2 regions of the Enterobacter cloacae complex sp. 394F7 genome follow, and region 1 is predicted to be linked to the other one. Evidence: predicted binding sites of a transcription regulator. Region 1 holds the regulator's gene; the other holds the start of a gene.
What was found. Region 1 encodes PurR, which represses purine synthesis genes. Its sites were predicted from a motif close to CANGCAAACGTTTGCNTG; they were not measured.

Region 1 (8,127 bases):
CATTACCGCGCAAAGTGAAGAGAAAGTAGCCGCCAGCAGGCGGCTACTGTGTATTTAACGTGCGGCGCGTTGCAAAATTACCGTGGATGGCTGACGCTGCAGGAAGCGCATACGCAGCATCATCATGATAGCCGCAGAGGTCAGACCGATGATAAAGCCGATCCAGAACCCCGCGGGCCCCATACGATCCACCACCAGATCGGTGAGCGCGAGAATGTAACCGCTCGGCAGACCCAACACCCAGTAGGCGATGAAGGTAATAAAGAAGATGGAGCGGGTATCTTTATAACCACGCAGTACGCCGCTGCCGATCACCTGGATGGAGTCAGAGATCTGGTATACCGCTGCCAGCAGCATCAGATGCGATGCCAGCATCACCACTTCCGGGTTGTCATTGTAGAGCAGGGCAATTTGCTCCCGCAGTGCGACGGTGAAAAGCGCGGTGCAGACCGCCATACAGACACCCACGCCGAGCCCGGTGCGTGCAGCCGTTTGTGCATCAAGGGTTGAACCTTGCCCCAGACGAAAGCCGACGCGGATGGTGACCGCGGCCGCCAGCGACATCGGCAGGACGAACATCAGCGAGCTGAAGTTCAGCGCAATCTGGTGTCCGGCCACGTTCACAATGCCCAGCGGCGAGACCAGCAGGGCGACCACGGCAAACAGAGTCACTTCGAAGAACAGTGCCAGCGCAATGGGCAGCCCCAGCTGGACCAGACGCATCATAATGTGCCAGTCCGGCGTGCTGAATGAACGCTCATTACGGATATCACGCAGGGAGCGGGCGTGTTTAACAAAGGTGAGTATGCTAAAGAACATCACCCAGTACACCGCCGCTGTTGCCACGCCGCAGCCTACGCCGCCAAGCTCCGGCATACCAAAATGGCCGTAAATAAAGATATAGTTCACCGGAATGTTGACCAGTAAACCGATAAAGCCCATGACCATCCCCGGCTTGGTTTTTGCCAGGCCTTCGCACTGGTTACGCGCCACCTGGAAGAAGAGATAACCCGGTACACCCCAGAGCAGGGCGCGCAGATACCCCACGGCTTTGTCTGCCAGAGCCGGGTCGATATTATGCATGGCGCGAATGATATGCCCGGCGTTCCAGAGCACGATCATAATCAGTACGGAGACAAATCCAGCCAGCCAAAAGCCCTGGCGCACCTGATGGGCGATACGTTCACGTCGGCCGGAACCATTCAGCTGGGCGATAACCGGCGTGAGTGCCAGCAGCAGGCCGTGACCGAAGAGAATGGCCGGAAGCCAGATAGAGGTTCCGATTGCCACGGCGGCCATATCGGTGGCGCTGTAGCCACCGGCCATCACCGTATCCACAAATCCCATTGCGGTCTGGGCCACCTGCGCGATGATCACCGGGATAGCCAGTGCCAATAACTGCCGCGCTTCATTCATGTACTTCTGCACGTGAACACCTTTATTTTGTAGTTATATGAGAGACTAAAAAAGCCGCCGTAACTGGCAGCAAGAAGAAAAAGCAGAGGGGGTGCCAGCTATTGTAGCGGGCTTTAGCTATTAATCTAGTGAAAAAATCGCCAGAAAATGCGCTGCTCTGGCAACCTGTATTTCCAACTGTTATTGTGGTGGGATTAAACGGTGTCACCACCGTCCGGAAAATACAGGAGTTGTAAGCATGTTTACTGGTATTGTGCAGGGCACCGCTAAAGTGGTGTCCATTGATGAAAAACCTAATTTCCGTACCCACGTCGTTGAGCTGCCAGAATATATGCTGGATGGCATCGAAACCGGTGCCTCGGTTGCGCATAACGGCTGCTGCCTGACGGTGACCGAAATTCATGGCAACCAGATTAGCTTTGATTTAATGAAAGAAACGCTGCGTATCACCAACCTGGGCGAACTGGTGGTGGGCGATACCGTAAACGTAGAGCGTGCGGCGAAGTTCAGCGATGAAATTGGCGGCCACCTGATGTCGGGCCATATCATGACCACCGCCGAAGTGGCGAAAATTGTCACCTCTGAAAATAACCGTCAAATCTGGTTTAAAGTGCAGGATCCGTCATTAATGAAATACATCCTGTATAAAGGATTTATTGGTATTGATGGGATTAGCCTGACGGTCGGAGAAGTGACGCCGACGCGTTTTTGCGTGCATTTAATTCCGGAAACGCTACAGCGTACGACGCTGGGGGCGAAAAAACTGGGGCAGCGTGTGAATATCGAAATCGATCCGCAAACCCAGGCGGTGGTGGATACCGTCGAGCGTGTGCTGGCGGCGAAAGAGGCGGCCATAATAAAGGCCACCGAAGAAGAATAAAAAAAATAACCCCGGATATCCGGGGTTATTTTTTAGCGCGGCACACGTAAGCCATGTTCAATCCCGCGACTGAAGACCACCTGCCAGAGCTGAATATCACGCGCGCGGAACGCACCTGCGCAGGCATTCAGATAATAGCTGAACATCCGTTTAAATCGTTCAGAATAGTTGTCTGCAATCTCAGGCCACGCTTGCTGGAAACGTTCATGCCACGCCATAAGCGTGGTGTCGTAATCCGCGCCAAAGTTATGCCAGTCTTCCATAATGAAGTGGCTTTCGCTGGCGTTGGCAATCTGGCGAACGGAAGGCAAACAGCCATTCGGAAAGATGTATTTATTGATCCACGGGTCAACGTTATTGTCCGTGCGCTTAGAGCCTATGGTGTGCAGCAGGAAAATGCCGTCGGGTTTTAAATTACGATCCACCACCTCAAAATAGGTGTCGTAATTTTTCGGCCCCACGTGCTCAAACATGCCCACGGAAACAATGCGATCAAACTGCTCGTTGAGGTCGCGGTAATCCTGCAGACGGATATCAACGTCGAGACCCTGGCAGCGCTCCCGGGCCATTTTTTGCTGTTCGGCTGAAATGGTTACGCCGACCACGCTGACGCCGTAGTGCTTCGCCATAAAATACGCCAGACCGCCCCAGCCACAGCCGATATCCAGCACACGCATGCCGGGCTGCAGCTGCAGTTTCTCGCTAATCAGACGCAGTTTATCCTGCTGGGCTTCTTCGAGGGTTGTCGCCTTTTTCCAGTAGGCGCAGGAGTATTGCATGAAGGGATCCAGCATGCGGCTGAACAAATCGTTACCGAGGTCGTAGTGCTCTTTGCCCACGATCCACGCCCGCTTTTTGCTTTGCAGATTGAACAAACGGGCGGAGGCGACGCGCAACGTATCTTTTATATTGCGGGGGAGCTGGTTCTCCAGACCGGCGCGCAACACGCTGGCAAAGAAAATATCCAGCCGCTCGCAATCCCACCAGCCATCCATATAGCTTTCGCCCAGCCCTAACGATCCCTCGCGCAGCACGCGTTTAAAAAAATCGGGATGTTTGACCTGCGGATCGGAGGGTGAAGATCCGTTGATAGTGATGCCTGCACGACCTAACAGTTCACTGACGATCCGGGACCAGTTATCGTCCGGAACGCTGACTTCTTCTATACACGATGAACTCATAGCTTCTCCATCACCTTACTGTGATCAGAACCTTCAAACAGCGTAGACGCTTTTTATGGTTTGTGAGAAATCTCACGGTAAATACCGCGAGGCTAGTATCCGACGTAGAACAGAGGAAGGGAGATATCCCTTGCCGAAATGCCTTCCATGGTAAAACGGGAGCACTCCGGCTCCCGTTAACACTTAATATTTATCGTAATTAATCGAACCAAATTTAGTATAGGCCTAAAATTTGGTGATTCAACAGAAAATTGTTAGCTGGCTAATTAATTGCTTTAAGCATAATTCCCCGCGTAATCAGGCATGTGATGTTTCTCTCTGAACCTCTTCATTCTGCTCACGATGCGCTGATGACTGCATGCGATAGCCTAAGCCTGCCAGCGCAACGGTGACCAGCATCACGCTGGTGGTAGTTAACAGCGGGGTGGCAATCAGCGCTGACACCACCAGGCTTGCCAGGAAGCACAGGCCGAGCTGCAGGGTATTTTGCAGCGCCGCGGCGCGTCCTGTCGCCTGCGGGAAAGGACGTAACGCCTGTGCGACCACGATAGGATAAATGGCACCGTTAGCCACCGCCATCACGCAGAACGGAATCAAAATTTCCGCCAGACCGACGCCTGGAATAAACCCAACGGCCCAGGTCGCGCCCACGCTCAAGGCAAACAGCGCCAGCAGCCAGGGCAGCATCTGCTGGCCTTCCCATTTATGCAGCGCCGCACGGCAGCCGTATCCGCCCAGCAGGAAGGCGATGGTCTGCGGGACATAGCTCAGGCCAATGGCGGCCGGGCTGTACCCCATATCGTGCAGAATAAACGGCGAGCCGGTGAGCCAGGCGAAGAAGCTCGCCGAGCAGGCGGCATAGACCAGGACGTTACCACGATACGCTTTGGCGCTCAGCAGGGAGAGGAACGTGATCGGTTTGGCGTCAGCATGCACCTCTTTTTGATGCGCGGGCTTGAGGGCAAACGCTGGCAGCATCAGTACCAGGGTGATGGCAAACAGCGTGGCAAAAATGGCCTGCCAGTCAAAGTGCGCGAGGATCCAGCTGCCCAGCAGGGGAGCGAGGGCGGGTGACAGGCCAACCAGCGGCATAATGGTGGCGAAAATGCGGTTGGTACGGTTGGCCGGGTAGTAGTCGGTCACGAGAGCCTGCCAGGTTACCGCCGCGGCACAGACGCCGACGGCCTGAACAAAGCGCAGCACCAGCAGCCAGGTCGCATCGCGTACCCATAACATTCCCAGGCAGCCTGCGGCAAAAATGGCCAGGCCCAGTAACAGCACCGGTTTACGCCCGAAGCGATCGGAGAGCGGGCCCCAGAGCAGCTGTGCGATGGCAAAACCGGCGAGGAACAAACTCAGGCTGGCGCTGATGGCCGCGGCTGGCGTTTGCAGATCTTCCTGCATCGCCGCAAACGCGGGCAGGTACATATCGGTGGCCAAAAAGCCCAGCACGCTCAAACCGCCGAGCCAGACTAAAAATCCATTCCTGGGTTGCATTGTTTTATTCTCCTTGAGGAGGCAGGTAGACACTGGCGCAGAGTGTAGGGAGTGCAAAGCGGGTTGTGAAACGCTAATATTTGGCGGTTGCATTCAAATTTTTTGCAGGCAGAAAATGTGGTCAGATTATTCTCTTGAAGTGGTGGATGCTGTCGCGCGTAACGGCAGCTTTAGCGGTGCGGCACAGGAGTTGCACCGCGTCCCTTCGGCTATCAGCTACACGGTGCGGCAGCTTGAAGAGTGGCTGGCGGTTCCGCTGTTCGAACGGCGGCATCGCGATGTGGAATTAACGCCTGCTGGCGCGTGGTTTTTGAAAGAAGGGCGTTCTGTTATCAAAAAAATGCAGATCACTCGCGAACAGTGCCAGCAGATCGCCAACGGCTGGCGCGGACATCTTTCCATCGCCGTGGACAATATCGTTAAGCCGGAGCGTACCCGGCAGATGATCGTGGATTTCTATCGCCATTTTTCAGACGTTGAACTTCGTGTCTCGCAGGAGGTATTCAACGGGGTCTGGGACGCGCTGGCGGACGGCAGGGCAGAGATGGCGATTGGCGCAACCCAGGCGATCCCCGTCGGGGGGCGCTATGCGTTTCGCGATATGGGCATGTTGAGCTGGAAATGCGTCGTGGCACACGATCATCCGCTGGCTGCCCTGGAGGGACCGCTGAGTGACGACACGCTGCGCAACTGGCCGTCGCTGGTGCTGGAGGATACCTCGCGCTCGTTGCCAAAACGTATTACCTGGCTTCTTGATAACCAGCGGCGGGTGGTAGCGCCGGACTGGGAATCCTCCGCGACCTGCCTCAGCGCCGGGCTGTGCGTCGCGATGGTTCCCGTCCATTTCGCTAAGCCGAGAATCGATACCGGTGAATGGGTCGAGCTGACGCTGGAGAATCCGTTCCCGGATGCGGCCTGCTGCCTGACGTGGCAACAAAATGATGTGTCGCCCGCCATGGCATGGCTACTGGATTATCTGGGAGACAGCGAAACGCTTAACCGGGAATGGCTACGGGAGCCAGCTTAGCTGGCTCCACACGAGATTAACGACGGTAGTCGCGGAATGGACCATCCGCAACGGAACGGCGCTCGATAAGGCGCGGGTGAACTTCAATGGACTGCGACTCTTCACGTTTGTTGACGATCCTGTCCATCAGCATATTGAAGGCCGTTTCACCGAGGGAGTCCTTCGGCTGGTGGATGGTGGTCAGCGCAGGCGTGAAGAAGCGCGCGTTGCGCACGTTGTCATAGCCGATCACGGAAATATCCTGCGGCACGCGCAGGCCCAGCTCATCGGCTGCACACAGGGCCCCCATCGCCATGATGTCCCCGCCGCAGAACACCGCCGTTGGACGATGCGGCTGAGAAACGATCTGCTGCATGGCGCGGTAGCCAGACTCCGGCTCAAAGTCGCCCTGCACGATCCAGTTTTCCGGCACGGTGATCAGCGCTTCTTCCATCGCCTTCATAAACCCGGCCAGACGGCCAGCACCGGTGTTGCGCTCAAGCGGCCCCGGGATCACGCCTATTTCACGGTGACCGCGTTCAATCAGATAGCGACCCGCCATATAACCGCCTTCGAAGGCGTTATCGATGACGGAGTCGGTAAAGTCGGCGCGCGCTTCGCCCCAGTCCATCACCACCATTGGGATATGACGATACTCTTCCAGCATGGAAAGGACAGATTCCGGGTATTCGGAACACATCACCAGAAGGCCATCCACGCGTTTTTGCGCCATCATCGACAGATAGGCGCGCTGTTTTTCAATATTGTTCCACGCGTTGCCGAGGATAAGGGTATAGCCTTTCTGGAAGCAGTTTTTCTCAACCGCTTCGATGATTTCGGCAAAATAGGCCGCTTCACTGCTGGTCGCCAGCAAACCAATGGATTTGGTGTGATTAACTTTAAGGCTACGCGCAACGGCACTCGGCGAGTAGTGCAGCTCTTTGATTGCCGCCCAGACGGCGTTGCGCGTCTCTTCCGCCACGAAGCGGGTTTTGTTAATTACATGTGATACGGTTGTAGTGGAAACGTTTGCGCGTTTTGCTACGTCTTTAATTGTTGCCATTAAATGTCACTCCAGACCATATCCTAAACTCCTGAAAACCTTGAAGGTAAACGTTTGCCTTCTCTCACCCTTATCACGCAATTTTGAATTGCGGCACGCCAGGAAAACGACACGGGACGTCAGGAGGGGGTCAATGGCCGGTACGCTAATAAATTTAGCGTGGAATTTTGTCCTATCTTGATGAAAAGGGGAAGAGCTAAAGTGGTTATCCGTTTAAATCCTGGAAGATTTTTGACGTAAATTGTGTAAAAATGAGCAAGCTCACTTTTCGTGGGGGGATTAAAAGGAGAAAAATTGATGAGTTCCGATCTGAAGTTTTCGCTGTTCACCACCGTTATTGTGCTGGCGCTGATTGTTGCTGCAGGTCTGACGGCTGCACTGCACTGATTTACGCGGAGGGGGCGTTCGCTCTCTCCCGCTCGTCCTGATTGTTACATCTCCGGCAAAAATCTTTTGCCAATTTGTTAACTTCTCATTTTTTGTGATTGATGTCATGCTTTCGGCTTCTTTGTTCTGTGTCACCACATGACACGGCATCCGGAGTTGACGCATGAAAATCAATTTTCCCCTGCTGGCCCTGGCGATTGGCGCTTTTGGGATTGGCACCACTGAATTTTCCCCTATGGGACTCTTACCGGTTATCGCCCGCGGTGTGGACGTCTCTATCCCTGCAGCCGGGATGTTAATCAGCGCCTATGCCATTGGTGTGATGGTAGGGGCACCGCTGATGACGCTGTTGCTTTCCCACCGAGCGCGCCGCAATGCGCTGATTTTCCTGATGGCTATCTTTACCCTTGGCAACGTGCTCTCCGCCATTTCGCCGGATTACACCACGCTGATGCTGTCACGCATTCTGACAAGCCTTAACCACGGCGCTTTCTTTGGGCTGGGGTCGGTGGTGGCGGCAAGCGTGGTGCCCAAACACAAGCAGGCGAGTGCCGTGGCAACCATGTTTATGGGCCTGACCATCGCCAACATTGGCGGCGTTCCTGCGGCCACCTGGCTGGGTGAGGTCATTGGCTGGCGTATGTCGTTCCTCGCAACCGCCGTACTGGGCGTTGTCGCGATGGTGGCGTTGTTCTTC
Region 2 (8,127 bases), on a different contig from region 1:
ACCCCGACACACTTTTTTCACCTCTCTTTTGACCTGAACACCCCCATTTCAGTTAATTCTTAAGAAAATCCTCAGGTTAGCATTTCGTGCTCCGCGACATTTACCCCGATCACAAAAAACAAGAAACGTAATTTGCTAACCAGAAAACGCAATACTCGCTCCTGAAACAATGGTTTAAAACCTCTGTAACCGGTCTCAGTGCCCGTATCGCCACACGGCAGGCATCTGGCGGCCAGCAAAGGATTACAGAACCAGGAGGACGAAAGTATGAAAATCAGTGATGGAAACTGGCTTATTCAACCCGGCCTGACCGTGACGTATCCGGTCCAGGTGTTCGATGTGGAGCAGCAGGGCAATGACCTGGTGGTGTATGTGGCACCGCGCGACGTACGCGAACGCGCGTGGCAGCTCGATACGTTGATGTTCACCGTCCGGCTCTTCGCACCGCAGGAAGGGATTGTCGGGGTGCGCATAGAGCACTTCCAGGGGGCGCAGGACAAAGGCCCGCACTATCCGCTCAACGTGCTGAAGGATGTAAGGGTCGAGACGGTAAATAACGCCGAATACGCCGAGCTGAAAAGCGGAAATCTCAGCGTGCGCGTCACCAAAGGCGAATTCTGGGCGCTCGATTTTCTGCGTAACGGCCAGCGGATCACCGGCAGTGAACTGAAAAACAACGGCTACGTGCAGGACAGCAACACGAATCGCAACTATCTGTTCGAACGTCTGGATCTGGGCGTCGGGGAAACAGTTTATGGCCTCGGTGAGCGCTTTACCGCCCTGGTGCGTAACGGTCAGCGGGTCGATACCTGGAACCGCGACGGCGGTACCAGCACCGAGCAGTCCTACAAAAACATTCCGTTCTATCTCACCAACCGCGGCTACGGCGTGCTGGTCAACCATCCGGAAAATGTGTCGTTTGAAATCGGCTCGGAGAAGGTCTCCAAAGTACAGTTCAGCGTCGAGGGCGAATATCTGGAGTATTTTGTGATCGACGGCCCGACGCCGAAAGCGGTCCTGGACCGCTACACGCAGTTCACCGGACGGCCGGCGCTGCCGCCAGCGTGGTCCTTCGGCCTGTGGCTCACCACCTCGTTTACCACTAACTACGACGAAGCGACGGTGAACAGCTTCATCGACGGCATGGCCGAACGCGACCTGCCGCTGCACGTCTTCCATTTTGACTGCTTCTGGATGAAGGCCTTCCAGTGGTGTGATTTTGAGTGGGACCCGGTGACCTTCCCGGATCCAGAAGGGATGATCCGCCGCCTGAAAGAGAAAGGGCTGAAGGTCTGCGTGTGGATCAACCCGTACATCGGCCAGAAATCGCCGGTGTTTAACGAGCTGAAAGAGAAGGGCTATCTGCTGAAGCGCCCGGATTGCAGCGTGTGGCAGTGGGACAAATGGCAGCCCGGGCTGGCGATTTACGACTTCACTAATCCGGACGCGTGCCGGTGGTACGCCGACAAGCTGAAGGGCCTGGTGGAGATTGGCGTGGACTGCTTCAAAACCGATTTCGGCGAGCGTATCCCGACGGATGTGCAGTGGTTTGACGGTTCCGATCCGCAGAAGATGCACAACCATTACGCCTTCATCTATAACGCGCTGGTGTGGAACGTGCTGAAAGAGACGGTAGGCGAGGAGGAGGCGGTGCTGTTTGCGCGCTCGGCGTCCGTCGGCGCACAGCAGTTCCCGGTGCACTGGGGCGGCGACTGCTATGCCAACTATGAATCCATGGCGGAAAGCCTGCGCGGCGGCCTGTCGATTGGTCTGTCCGGCTTCGGGTTCTGGAGCCACGATATCGGCGGTTTCGAAAACACCGCCCCGGCGCACGTCTACAAACGCTGGTGCGCGTTCGGGCTGTTCTCCAGCCACAGCCGCCTGCATGGCAGCAAATCCTACCGGGTGCCGTGGGCGTACGATGATGAGTCCTGTGACGTGGTGCGTCACTTTACGCAGCTGAAATGCCAGCTGATGCCGTACCTCTATCGTCAGGCGGCACTGGCACGGGAGTGCGGCACGCCGATGCTGCGGGCGATGATGCTGGAGTTCCCGGACGATCCGGCGTGTGACTATCTCGACCGTCAGTACATGCTGGGGGATGCCTTGATGGTAGCACCGGTGTTCTCCGAGGCGGGTGAGGTGCAGTTTTACCTGCCGGAAGGTCGCTGGACGCACTTGTGGCACAACGATGAGGTTCAGGGCTGTCGCTGGCATAAGCAGCAGCACGATTTCATGAGCCTGCCGGTTTATGTGCGCGACAATACCCTGCTGGCGCTGGGTAACAACAAGCACAAACCGGACTACGCCTGGAATGAGGGCACGGCCTTCCAGCTGTTTAACCTGGATGAGGGCGCAACAGCGGCGAGTGAAGTGCCTGCGGCTGACGGTTCGGTGGTATTTACGCTGAAGGCGTCACGCAAGGGCGACACCGTGACCCTTACCGGCGAGGGTGACGCGCGGAACTGGTCGGTATGCTTGCGCAACGTGCAGAAGGTGACTGGTGTGAAAGGTGGCTCATACGCGGGCAGCGAGTGGGGCGTGGTGGTGAACGCGGAGGGGGATGAGGTGGTGGTTCACCTTTAATTCCCCTCACCCTAACCCTCTCCCCAAAGGGGCGAGGGAATGGTTTGCTCCCTCTCCCTTTCAGGGAGAGGGCTGGGGTGAGGGTGGTGTTGAAACCACGCCACCCGTCATGGTCTGCTGAACCTGCTGTTTATCCATATTTACCGCGCTCAGCTTGCCATTTACCGTTGGCTTCAGCGGGGCATTCGCCTGCACACTCCCGCTGGCAGTCAGCTGAATATTGCCGTCGCCGCTCACCGGCAGCGCGGGCCAGCCCCACTGCTGCAGGATGTTGAGCGGCACGCCGCGCCCGTTCAGGCTCACCGTGGTCTGTCGTTGCGCAAGCTGAGAAACCGTCGCGGTGGCCTCCAGAATGCCTTTCTCGGTAAAGGCGCTCAGATCGGTGATATTGACCGTGGCGGCGTTAGCGTTCAGTGCCAGCGACGGGCGTCGCACGTCCACGCGGTTAAAAGTGGCTGCCGCGCCGTTTAGCGTGGCGCTGCCGCCCCATACGCCCCATTTGTGGTCCTGCGCCAGCTGCAGGTTAGCCCCATAGCCATCAAGAGAGGTGATCTGCCACGGGAACGCGGGATCAATATCGATCACCAGGTTGCGGCTCAGGCCGAATTTCTTCAGCGTCACGCTGTTCAGCCATTCCGGCAGCGGATCCATCCACAGCGTTTTCCAGTTCTGCGGCAGGGTGTACTCCAGCCCGGCGACGGCGACATCGTCCAGTACCAGCGCTTTACCGTCGCGCAGCCAGTTGCCGGAGGTGCGCACCATGCCCCCTTCCCAGCGGGAGGTGAACTGGCGCAGCGCCACGCCCTGCGGAGAGAATTCCGCATTCAGGATCGGGTCGAACAGATGCAGCGAGCCGTAAATAAATTCGCTGGCATTCATGGATATACGCCCGTCCTGGCTCTGCCAGTCTCCTTTGCTCAGCGTCAGGTTGCGCAGGCTGAGATCCAAATCGGTTACGGCCCAGTCTGGCCCCTGCAGGCGCGCATCGGTGACTTCCAGGCGGCCAATCTGCAAGGAGGGGATGGTATTGAGCGGCGCGAAGAAATCCAGCAGCGATTTATCGCTCTGCAGGCGGATCTCGTTCAGGCGCATGGTGTCGATGACCCAGCTTCCGTCGGCGTTGCGCAGGGCGGAGCCGGTAAGCGAGCCGCGCGCCATATCGGCACCGATGGTGTTCAGCACCACCTCCTTGCCGTTCAGCTGGCCCTGGATCAGCACGTTAGTGGCCGGTACCCCGTTCAGGGTGAGCGAACCCGCGCTCATCTGGATCTGCGCATTTTTGCCCAGCACGTTACCCGCTTCTGGCTGCCACGGACTGACACCGCCCGTCACTTTTTGCGCGCTTAAATCCCACTCCGTGTTGGGGCTGTTGAAGGCCATGTTGTTCAGCTGCAGACGGTCTGCCTGGAAGGGCATCGGCGCGGTCTGCGGAGAGAGGTTCAGCGTGCCATCGACCAGGGTGATGGTGTCCATATGCAGTGGATCGGTGAGCTGTCGGCTGCCAAGACCAATATCGACTTTTTTAGCCACCAGCGTGGCGGGCTGACCGTCGCGGCCAAAGGTGACGTTTTCCAGAAGGATGTGGGAAGGCGACGAAAAGCGGTGGTCCATCAGGTCGAAACTGAGTTCGTAATCGGTGTTCACCGTTACCCAACTGCTGACCTGTGACGCACCCCAGCGGGTCTGAAGCAGAAAATAGAGTGCCAGCAGCACAAGGAGCAGGGCTACCAGAAGATAGACGAGCAGCTTTCCAATAAATTTCATGGTCTTCCTTCCCGCGAAACGTACATAAAGGAGTTATGCACGATTTATGCGCAATGCTCAAGGCGGGAATGGTGTAAAGAGATGTCACGGCAGGCATTGACAGCCTGCCGTGAGGACAATCAGTTTTTCTCTGGCGGGAAAACGAGGTTCAGTACGATAGCGGTGATACCGCCAGCGGCGATGCCGGAAGAGAGCAGGTTTTTCACCCAGTCCGGGGCAAACTGCAGGATCAGCGGCTGCTGAGAAACGCCCAGACCCACGGCCAGCGACAGGGCAATAATCATGATCGCGCGGCGGTTCAGTGGCTCGCGGGAGACGATTCGCACGCCCGAGGCCGCGATAGTACCGAACATCACCAGCGTTGCTCCGCCCAGAACCGGCTCAGGGATGTGCTGCACAAAGCCACTCACGGCCGGGAACAGGCCAAGGACAATCAGCATCAGCGCCACCACAAACCCGACATAACGGCTGGCCACGCCGGTCAGCTGGATCACGCCGTTGTTCTGCCCGAAGCAGGAGTTCGGGAATGTATTAAACACGGCAGAGACAAAGGAGTTCAGACCGTTTGCCAGCACGCCGCCTTTCAGACGCTTCATGTACAGCGGGCCGGACACCGGCTGCTCCGAGACGTCGGAGGTGGCGGTGATATCGCCGATGGTCTCCAGGGAGGTGATCATAAAGACCAGCATCAGCGGCAGCAGCAGACCCCAGTCAATGCCCAGGCCGTAGTACAGTGGAGTAGGAACGGTGATCAGCGCGCTGTTGGTCGGCGCGGTGTTTTCCGGCAACATGCCCAGCGCCCACGCCAGCAGGTAACCGGCCGCCATGGCGATCACCAGCGAGGCCACGCGCAGGTACGGGTTACGCTGACGGTTGAGCAGAATAATGATGGCCAGCACCACGCCAGCCAGCAGCAGGTTTTTTGGTGCGCCAAAGGTGTGGTCGCTCATTGCGGCATAACCCCCACCGATGGAGGTCAGCCCCACCTGAATCAGCGACAGACCGATAATCATCACCACCACGCCCGAGACCAGCGGGGTGATTACGCGGCGAGCCAGATGCAGAACACGGGAGATCACCATCTCCGTGCAGCTGGCCAGCATCAGCGTGCCGAACAGCGCCGCCATCATGGTCGGGACATCCGCCCCGCCGGTTTTTAACGCCGTACCGCCCATTATCAGCGGTGCCACAAAGTTAAAACTGGTACCCTGAATCGACAGCAAGCCAGACCCCACCGGACCCCAGGCTTTAATTTGAATAATTGAGGCCACGCCGGAGGCGAAGAGGGACATGCTGATGATGTGCTGCGTATCCTGAGCCGGTAAACCCAGCGCCTGGCAGATCAACAGCGCCGGGGTGATCACCGCAACAAACATGGCCAGAAGGTGCTGGCAGGCAGCGAAGAGCGTCTGCGGAAGCGGTGGGCGGTCTTCAAGACGGTAAATCAGTTCGCTATTTTGCTTCTGCGCAATCGGTTGCGCATCAGGAGACTCTATGCTGTTAACGGACATCGACGGTAATCCCACGGTGGAAAAGCGGGCATTTTATCTGACCACCTGGTAAAAGCAAACGATTGCCAGCAAAAAAAAGAGAGAAAATCTGCCGGTATGAGCAGGTTTTCTACAACGTGGAGGAAAAAAAAATTACACTTTTCGCGCCGGTAGCTCATGACGAGCATAAGCCGGCCCAGGATAACGCCGCGTGTGTATGGAACACGCGCATAACAGGAGCCTCTTATGATTCATCTCGATACGTTGTCGACCCTTGTTGCCGCAACGCTGGTTCTTCTGCTTGGTCGCAAGCTGGTACACAGTGTTTCCTTTCTGAAAAAGTACACCATTCCTGAACCTGTTGCCGGTGGGTTGCTGGTGGCGCTGGCCCTGCTGGTGTTGAAAAAAAGCATGGGCTGGGAAATCGATTTTGATATGTCCCTCAAAGATCCGCTGATGCTGGCCTTCTTTGCCACTATCGGCCTGAACGCCAACCTGGCGAGCCTGCGCTCGGGCGGTAAGGTGCTGGGCGTGTTTCTGATTGTCGTGGTTGGTCTGCTGTTGATGCAAAACGCCATCGGCATCGGTATGGCGTCTCTGCTGGGGCTGGATCCGCTGATGGGTCTGCTGGCTGGCTCCATCACTCTGTCCGGCGGGCACGGTACCGGGGCGGCGTGGAGTAAGCTGTTTATCGAGCGCTATGGCTTTGAAAACGCAACGGAAGTGGCGATGGCCTGCGCGACCTTTGGTCTGGTGCTTGGCGGTCTGATTGGCGGCCCGGTAGCGCGCTACCTGGTGAAGCACTCCACCACGCCAGACGGCAGACCGGACGATGAACTGGTCCCCACCGCGTTCGAAAAGCCGGACGTTGGCCGCACCATCACCTCGCTGGTGATGATTGAAACCATCGCCATGATCGCCATCTGTCTGACGCTGGGTAAAGTGGTTGCGCAATGGCTGGCGGGCACGGCCTTTGAACTGCCGACCTTTGTTTGTGTGCTGTTTATCGGGGTGATCCTGAGCAATGGTCTGGCCCTGATGGGCTTCTATCGCGTGTTTGAACGTGCGGTCTCGGTGCTGGGTAACGTCTGCCTGTCGCTGTTCCTGGCGATGGCCCTGATGAGCCTTAAGCTGTGGGAGCTGGCGTCGCTGGCGCTGCCGATGGTAGCCATTCTGGCGGTGCAGGCGCTGTTTATGGCGCTCTATGCCATGTTCGTTACCTGGCGCATGATGGGCAAAAACTACGATGCCGCGGTGCTGGCGGCGGGGCACTGTGGGTTTGGTCTGGGTGCCACGCCAACGGCAATCGCCAATATGCAGGCAATCACCGAGCGTTTCGGGCCTTCGCACATGGCGTTTCTGGTGGTACCGATGGTTGGGGCATTCTTTATTGATATCGTCAACGCGCTGGTGATCAAGCTGTACCTGATGCTGCCGATGTTCGCCTGAGATCAGGCGTTGGAGTAGCGCTCAGTTTCCGGCATCCAGCGCTCAATTAACGCTGCCGCCTGTTCGGGGTAGCGTTCATGAATATGGCGGGCAAGGCGCTGAACTTCAGGGATCATGGCCTGATCCCGCAGCAAATCTGCCACTTTGAATTCAGCGTTCCCGGTCTGACGTGTGCCCAGGAGCTCGCCCGGGCCACGGATCTCCAGGTCTTTTTGCGCAATGACGAATCCGTCGTTGCTGTCACGCAGTACCTGCAAACGCATCTGCGCGGTTTTTGAGAGCGGGGCTTTGTAGAGCAGAACGCAGTGTGAAGCCACCGCACCACGGCCCACACGACCACGTAGCTGGTGCAACTGCGCAAGCCCCAGACGTTCCGGGTTTTCGATGATCATCAGGCTGGAGTTTGGCACATCCACGCCCACTTCAATCACCGTTGTGGCGACCAGCAAATGCAGCTCGCCCTGTTTGAAGGATTGCATGACGGCCTGTTTTTCTGCGGGCTTCATGCGACCGTGCACCAGGCCCACCTTCAGTTCCGGTAGCGCCAGCTTCAGCTCTTCCCACGTTGCTTCTGCGGCCTGCGCTTCAAGCAGGTCAGACTCCTCAATCAGCGTGCAGACCCAGTACGCCTGACGTCCTTCATGGGTGCAGGCGTTGCGCACGCGATCGATGATGTCGCTGCGGCGGGTATCCGGGATGGCCACCGTCGTGACCGGCGTACGGCCCGGCGGCAGTTCGTCAATGGTGGAGGTGTCCAGATCGGCGTAGGCGGTCATCGCCAGGGTTCGCGGAATAGGCGTGGCGGTCATGATCAGCTGGTGCGGATGGAAGCCCTGCT

Region 2: gltS (sodium/glutamate symporter) is a predicted target of PurR. The motif match lies at 5,913-5,930, and genes of this name have one in related genera.

The regions. Positions count from the first base shown of each region.
Region 1 is NZ_JBXWCS010000004.1:157,240-165,366, forward strand. Features, by position in the region: gene mdtK (MdtK family multidrug efflux MATE transporter) at 55-1,428, opposite strand; gene AC2FAK_RS07730 (riboflavin synthase) at 1,655-2,296, shown strand; gene cfa (cyclopropane fatty acyl phospholipid synthase) at 2,329-3,477, opposite strand; gene punC (purine nucleoside transporter PunC) at 3,775-4,974, opposite strand; gene punR (DNA-binding transcriptional activator PunR) at 5,090-6,001, shown strand; gene purR (HTH-type transcriptional repressor PurR) at 6,018-7,043, opposite strand; gene cydH (cytochrome bd-I oxidase subunit CydH) at 7,341-7,430, shown strand; gene AC2FAK_RS07760 (MFS transporter) at 7,594-8,127, shown strand, end outside.
Region 2 is NZ_JBXWCS010000014.1:124,012-132,138, reverse strand. Features, by position in the region: gene yicI (alpha-xylosidase) at 268-2,586, shown strand; gene AC2FAK_RS19245 (AsmA family protein) at 2,647-4,350, opposite strand; gene xanP (xanthine/proton symporter XanP) at 4,470-5,861, opposite strand; gene gltS (sodium/glutamate symporter) at 6,087-7,289, shown strand; gene recG (ATP-dependent DNA helicase RecG) at 7,292-8,127, opposite strand, start outside.